2 regions of the Sinobaca sp. H24 genome follow, and region 2 is predicted to be linked to the other one. Evidence: a T-box and tRNA genes for the amino acid it is inferred to sense, from the RefSeq annotation. Region 2 holds a T-box; the other holds one or more tRNA genes.
What was found. The T-box of region 2 lies ahead of ileS (isoleucine--tRNA ligase). A T-box ahead of a tRNA ligase gene usually reads a tRNA of that ligase, here a tRNA-Ile.
Positions count from the first base shown of each region.

Region 1: it encodes a tRNA-Ile, which carries the amino acid that the T-box ahead of ileS (isoleucine--tRNA ligase) is inferred to sense. The anticodon was not compared.

Region 1 is NZ_JALBWT010000012.1:16,099-19,510, forward strand. It holds rRNA gene MMY81_RS16025 (23S ribosomal RNA) at 1-1,719, opposite strand, end outside; tRNA gene MMY81_RS16030 (tRNA-Ala) at 1,859-1,934, opposite strand; tRNA gene MMY81_RS16035 (tRNA-Ile) at 1,956-2,032, opposite strand; rRNA gene MMY81_RS16040 (16S ribosomal RNA) at 2,154-3,412, opposite strand, start outside.
Region 2 is NZ_JALBWT010000010.1:159,576-162,987, forward strand. It holds partial or broken gene ileS (isoleucine--tRNA ligase) at 1-1,511, opposite strand, end outside; T-box leader at 1,605-1,821, opposite strand; partial or broken gene MMY81_RS14970 (DivIVA domain-containing protein) at 1,858-2,356, opposite strand; gene MMY81_RS14975 (YlmH family RNA-binding protein) at 2,378-3,157, opposite strand; gene MMY81_RS14980 (YggT family protein) at 3,169-3,412, opposite strand, start outside.

The DNA of each region.
Region 1 (3,412 bases), on a different contig from region 2:
AGTTCCTTAACGAGAGTTCTCCCGCGCGTCTTAGAATTCTCATCCCACCCACCTGTGTCGGTTTGCGGTACGGGCACCTTTTTCCTCGCTAGAGGCTTTTCTTGGCAGTGTAGGATCGGGAACTTCGGTACTTAATTTCCCTCGCCATCGCCGCTCAGCCTTGATGAAGAGCGGATTTGCCTGCTCTTCGGCCTAACGGCTTGGACGTGCATATCCAGCAGCACGCTTGCCCTACCTTCCTGCGTCCCCCCATTGCTCAAATGGAAAGGAGGTGGTACAGGAATTTAAACCTGTTTTCCATCGCCTACGCCTTTCGGCCTCGGCTTAGGACCCGACTAACCCTGAGCGGACGAACCTTCCTCAGGAAACCTTGGGTTTTCGACGGAAGGGATTCTCACCCTTCTTTTCGTTACTCATACCGGCATTCTCACTTCCAGGCGCTCCACCAGTCCTCACGGTCTGGCTTTACGGCCCCTGGAACGCTCCCCTACCACGATCCCCCAAGGGGGATCCTCCACAGCTTCGGTACCGCATTTAGCCCCGGTACATTTTCGGCGCAGAGTCACTCGACTAGTGAGCTATTACGCACTCTTTCAATGGTGGCTGCTTCTAAGCCAACATCCTAGTTGTCTAAGCAACTCCACATCCTTTTCCACTTAATGCGGATTTAGGGACCTTAGCTGGTGGTCTGGGCTGTTTCCCTCTCGACTACGGATCTTAGCACTCGCAGTCTGACTCCCGGACAACAAGTCTCTGGCATTCGGAGTTTGACTGAATTCGGTAACCCGGAAGGGCCCCTCGTCCAATCAGTGCTCTACCTCCAGGACTCTATCCGAGGCTAGCCCTAAAGCTATTTCGGGGAGAACCAGCTATCTCCGAGTTCGATTGGCATTTCACCGCTACCCACACCTCATCCCCGCAATTTTCAACTTGCGTGGGTTCGGGCCTCCAGTAGGTGTTACCCTACCTTCACCCTGGACATGGGTAGATCACCCGGTTTCGGGTCTACGACCGCATACTAATACGCCGTTGAAGACTCGCTTTCGCTGCGGCTCCGCCTCTTCGGCTTAACCTGGCATACGATCGTAACTCGCCGGTTCATTCTACAAAAGGCACGCCGTCACCCATAAACGGGCTTCGACTACTTGTAGGCACACGGTTTCAGGATCTGTTTCACTCCCCTTCCGGGGTGCTTTTCACCTTTCCCTCACGGTACTGGTTCACTATCGGTCACTAGGGAGTATTTAGCCTTGGGAGATGGTCCTCCCGGATTCCGACGGGATTTCTCGTGTCCCGCCGTACTCAGGATCCACTCCGGAGGATCAGCGATTTCGGCTACCGGGCTGTTACCGTATCCTGCGGGCCTTTCCAGGCCGCTTCGCCTATCGCTGATCTTGATAACTCCGATGGAGTGTCCTACAACCCCAGGATGCAAGCATCCTGGTTTGGGCTGATTCCGTTTCGCTCGCCGCTACTCAGGAAATCGCATTTGCTTTCTCTTCCTCTGGGTACTAAGATGTTTCAGTTCCCCAGGTCTGCCTTTATCTACCCTATGTGTTCAGGTAGAAATACTATCGGATTAACGATAGTGGGTTCCCCCATTCGGACATCCCCGCCTCACAGCTCACTTACAGCTCCGCGGGGCGTATCGCCGTTCGTCGCGTCCTTCATCGGCTCCTAGTGCCAAGGCATCCACCGTGCGCCCTTTCTTACTTAACCGTTTTTCCGTAAAAAAACAGCTGGCGCCTGCATATGCAGGGCTTGCTTGGTTTTTTGTTTCGTTGTCGCTATCCAGTTTTCAAGGAACCAATAGAGAGCACAATATGGTATTACCATATGCTCTTGTTCTTATTTTTTATGGTGGAGCCTAGCGGGATCGAACCGCTGACCTCCTGCGTGCAAGGCAGGCGCTCTCCCAGCTGAGCTAAGGCCCCATAATATCTATTAATTTATGATGGTGGGCCTGAGTGGACTCGAACCACCGACCTCACGCTTATCAGGCGTGCGCTCTAACCAGCTGAGCTACAGGCCCATCCTATAATTAATATTAGAACAAACTTCAGAACAAAATTGTCCTCTCAAAATGGAATGAAAACAACTGCGCGCACCCGGACCGGCGGTCCGGGGTCGATCCACGAATCAAAGCTCCGTAGAAAGGAGGTGATCCATCCCCACCTTCCGGTAGGGATACCTTGTTACGACTTCACCCCAATCATCTGCCCCACCTTCGGCGGCTGGCTCCCAAAGGGTTACCTCACCGACTTCGGGTGTTGCAAACTCTCGTGGTGTGACGGGCGGTGTGTACAAGGCCCGGGAACGTATTCACCGTGGCATGCTGATCCACGATTACTAGCGATTCCGGCTTCATGCAGGCGAGTTGCAGCCTGCAATCCGAACTGAGAATGGCTTTGCGAGATTGGCTCCACCTCGCGGTTTCGCATCCCTCTGTACCATCCATTGTAGCACGTGTGTAGCCCAGGTCATAAGGGGCATGATGATTTGACGTCGTCCCCACCTTCCTCCGGTTTGTCACCGGCAGTCACCTTAGAGTGCCCAACTGAATGCTGGCAACTAAGATTAAGGGTTGCGCTCGTTGCGGGACTTAACCCAACATCTCACGACACGAGCTGACGACAACCATGCACCACCTGTCATTTTGTCCCCCGAAGGGGAACCTTCTGTCTCCAGAAGTAGCAAAAGATGTCAAGACCTGGTAAGGTTCTTCGCGTTGCGTCGAATTAAACCACATGCTCCACCGCTTGTGCGGGCCCCCGTCAATTCTTTTGAGTTTCAGCCTTGCGGCCGTACTCCCCAGGCGGAGTGCTTAATGCGTTAGCTTCGGCACTAAGGGCATCGAAACCCCTAACACCTAGCACTCATCGTTTACGGCGTGGACTACCAGGGTATCTAATCCTGTTTGCTCCCCACGCTTTCGCGCCTCAGCGTCAATAACAGACCAGAGAGCCGCCTTCGCCACTGGTGTTCCTCCACATATCTACGCATTTCACCGCTACACGTGGAATTCCACTCTCCTCTTCTGCATTCCAGTTCTCCAGTTTCCAATGACCCTCCACGGTTGAGCCGTGGGCTTTCACATCAGACTTAAGAACCGCCTGCGCGCGCTTTACGCCCAATAATTCCGGACAACGCTTGCCCCCTACGTATTACCGCGGCTGCTGGCACGTAGTTAGCCGGGGCTTTCTGGTGAGGTACCGTCAGGGGGCGGCCCTGTTAGAACCGCCCTTGTTCTTCCCTCACAACAGAGCTTTACGATCCGAAAACCTTCATCACTCACGCGGCGTTGCACCGTCAGACTTTCGTCCATTGCGGATGATTCCCTACTGCTGCCTCCCGTAGGAGTCTGGGCCGTGTCTCAGTCCCAGTGTGGCCGATCACCCTCTCAGGTCGGCTA
Region 2 (3,412 bases):
CGGCAGCAGGTCTTTTGTGTCCCATTCAAACCAGATATTGGAGCCGTGCTTTCTAAATAAATCCGATACGTGGGAAATCGTTTCGTCTGTCACAATTTCCACACCGTCTTCTCCGTAAAACACGGGAATTGGAACGCCCCATGCCCGCTGTCTGGAAATACACCAGTCCCCGCGGTCACGAACCATATTAAATAGTCTTGTTTCTCCCCATTCAGGAAGCCACGTTACATTTTTTACTTCTTCGAGCAGCTGTTCCCTAAAGTCTTTAATAGAAGCGAACCACTGAGCAGTAGCCCGGAAAATAACCGGTTTTTTGTACGCCAGTCATGCGGATAGGAGTGCTTGAAAAAGTTCAGTTTTTCCAGAGCATTTAATTCATCAAGCTTTTGAGTGATCTGCTTGTTTGCTTCATCATAGAAAAGTCCTTCAAAACCGGGCGCCTCATCCGTGAAATACCCTTTATCATCTACTGGACAGAGAACTTCCAGGCCATACTGCTGACCTACTACATAGTCATCCTCCCCGTGCCCGGGCGCTGTATGGACACAGCCTGTACCAGCATCCAGTGTTACATGATCACCCAGAATAACAAGAGAGTCTCTTCCATAAATAGGGTGGCTTGTCATTACATGCTCAAGCTCTTCTCCTTTAAACGTGCGGAGCGTTTCAGCCTCTTCCCATTCCAGCTCGGTTTTCAGCTGCTCCAACAGGCCTTCAGCTACGATATATTTTTTATCATTCTGCCTGACCGAAACATACGTCAGCTCCGGATGAACAGCAATCGCAAGGTTTGCCGGGATGGTCCAGGGAGTCGTGGTCCAGATAAGAAACTTTTCGTCCCCGTCCAGAATATTTTTGCCGTCCTTTACATCAAACGTGACGTAAATAGATGCTGATTTTTTATCATGGTATTCAATTTCCGCTTCGGCCAGAGCTGATTCGGAAGAAGGTGACCAATAGACCGGCTTTTTGCCTTTGTAGATATAACCACGCTTGGCCATTTCTCCAAATACTTTAATCTGCTGGGCTTCGTAGTCATTCGTGAGCGTAATATACGGATTATCCCAGTCTCCGCGTACGCCGAGTCTTTTAAACTGCTCGCGCTGGCGGTCCACCTGCTTTAACGCGTAGTCTTCACAGGCCTGACGGAATTCTGCCACCGACATTTTTTTCCGGTTTACTTTTTTGTTTTTTGTTAATGCCGTTTCAATCGGAAGACCGTGGGTATCCCAGCCCGGCACATAAGGGGCATGAAACCCGGACATGGATTTGTAGCGGACGATGAAATCCTTTAATACTTTATTCAGGGCATGACCCATATGGATATCTCCGTTTGCATACGGCGGTCCATCATGGAGCACAAATAACGGACGTCCGGCTGTGCGTTCCTGTACTTTTTGATACATGTTTTCGCTTTCCCATTCTTTTTGTCTTTCCGGCTCCCGGTTCGGCAGATTGCCGCGCATTGGAAACGCCGTTTTCGGCATGAGAAGTGTTTCTTTGTAACTCATTTTATTTCCCCCATTCATTTACTTGTAAGCTCTTTTTAAAAGTTTCAATATACGGATACATCATCCAGACACACAAAAAAGCCCTCTCGATCCGATAGGGACGAGAAGGCTCGCGGTACCACCCTAATAGCTGAAAAAACACAGCCACTTTGGGTTTGTATAACGGTAAACAACCGCCGGTACCTACTTTTATTTCAGTATCGGAACTACAGGGTGATGTCTTTACCTGCCATTGTACTGTGCTTTCACCATGTCACAGCTCGCTGTCCAGACGGCGTACGATAAAGTATGTCCCTGTCTTCGTTTTTTAATATGTTGTGTAGAAAGTATAATTCAGAAAATCCGGTTAGTCAATATTTCGATCCGTCTCTGCTGCAGGCGTTTCCTTCGCAATATCTTCCCATTCTTCGCTATGTAAGAGATTCATCTGGGCCTCGACAAGCATTTTAAACCTCATCCGGTATACGCTGGCCTGCTTTTTCAACTCCTGCATTTCCAATTCCATTTTCTTTGTACGGCTCAATGCGTCGTTAATCAGACGATCCGCGTTTTTCTCCGCTTCCTGAATGATCAGCTGGGATTCTTTATTGGAGCTTTTTCTTACTTCTTCTGCCGTTTCCTGGGAAACCATAATCGACTTATTCAGCGTATCTTCAATAGCGGAGAAGTGTTCTACACGTTCTTCCAGATCTTCTGCTTTTGTCTGCCATTCATTTTTTTCACGGATAGCAGCTTCAAAATCTTTAATTACCTGATCCAAAAAACTCATTAACCTCATCTTCATCATAGCCGCGGAATCCTTTTGTAAACTCTTTATTATGGATATCTAAAGGAGTAATTGGCACTGGCTTCACCTCTGCTGTCGTTTATTGGTCTTTCTTTTTTCCGTACTGCAAACGATATCGTCCTTTTTTCGTCAATCCTTCATTACTTAAAATCTTCCGCCGTCCCATGCCCCGCACGGATACATAATCGCCGGGGGCAACCTGATAAGCCGGCTGGGTAATGGTCTTCCAATTTACTTTTACTTTTTCTTTTTCAATATAAGGAAGCGCTTTGCTTCTGGAAACGCCGTACATTTCAGCAATAAGGACATCAAGCCTGAAAGAAGTAATCGTGGAGCTTACCTCCTCCCAGCTTTCCTCTGCTTCCAATGCATCCTGCAGCGGCTTTCTCTCGACCTGCACCGGTGCATTGCCGGCTTTAGTCAGATTCATTTCCAGGTACAGGCTGACTTCTTCGCTTACCACACAGTGAAAAAACCCTTCACCGGCTATAATATCCCCATATTTTTCTCTTTTAATGCCAAGACCCGTAAGCGTCCCCAGTATATCGGGGTGGCGGAGGGTTACAAACTTGGCGGGATAGGAAACTTCGTATAAAGCTAAATGAAACGAGTCTTCTGTTATTTCTTCATAAAAAGGATAAATACAGGCTCTTTTTCGTTCAGCCCCATTGGCTCCTCCATGAAACTGATAACGTACGGTTTCATCTTTACCGATGATCATCGCGAGCAGATCCTGTTCACGTGGATCAAGAAAATCTGTCAGCTTAGTTTCATAATACGTCTCTACTGCCTGCTTCCAATCCCGCACCTGCTCGATGAAGGGGTGTTCTTCTTTTCGAAAATGCTCAGAATAGTCCATAGATGCTCCTTTTACATAAATAACGCTTGAACACCGCGGCTTGCCATATTTAATACGAGCAGAGCCACTAGTGGAGAAATATCAAACATTCCAAGCGGTGGAATCACGCGGCGGAACGGCTCCAGAAAAGGTTCCACGATGGATCCTATAAACTGGCCGATGGATGTTTCCCGGGCATTGGGAAACCACGACATAAGAATATAAGCTAGTACGATAAATGAATAGATCTGCATTCCTGCAGCTAAAATTGCTCCA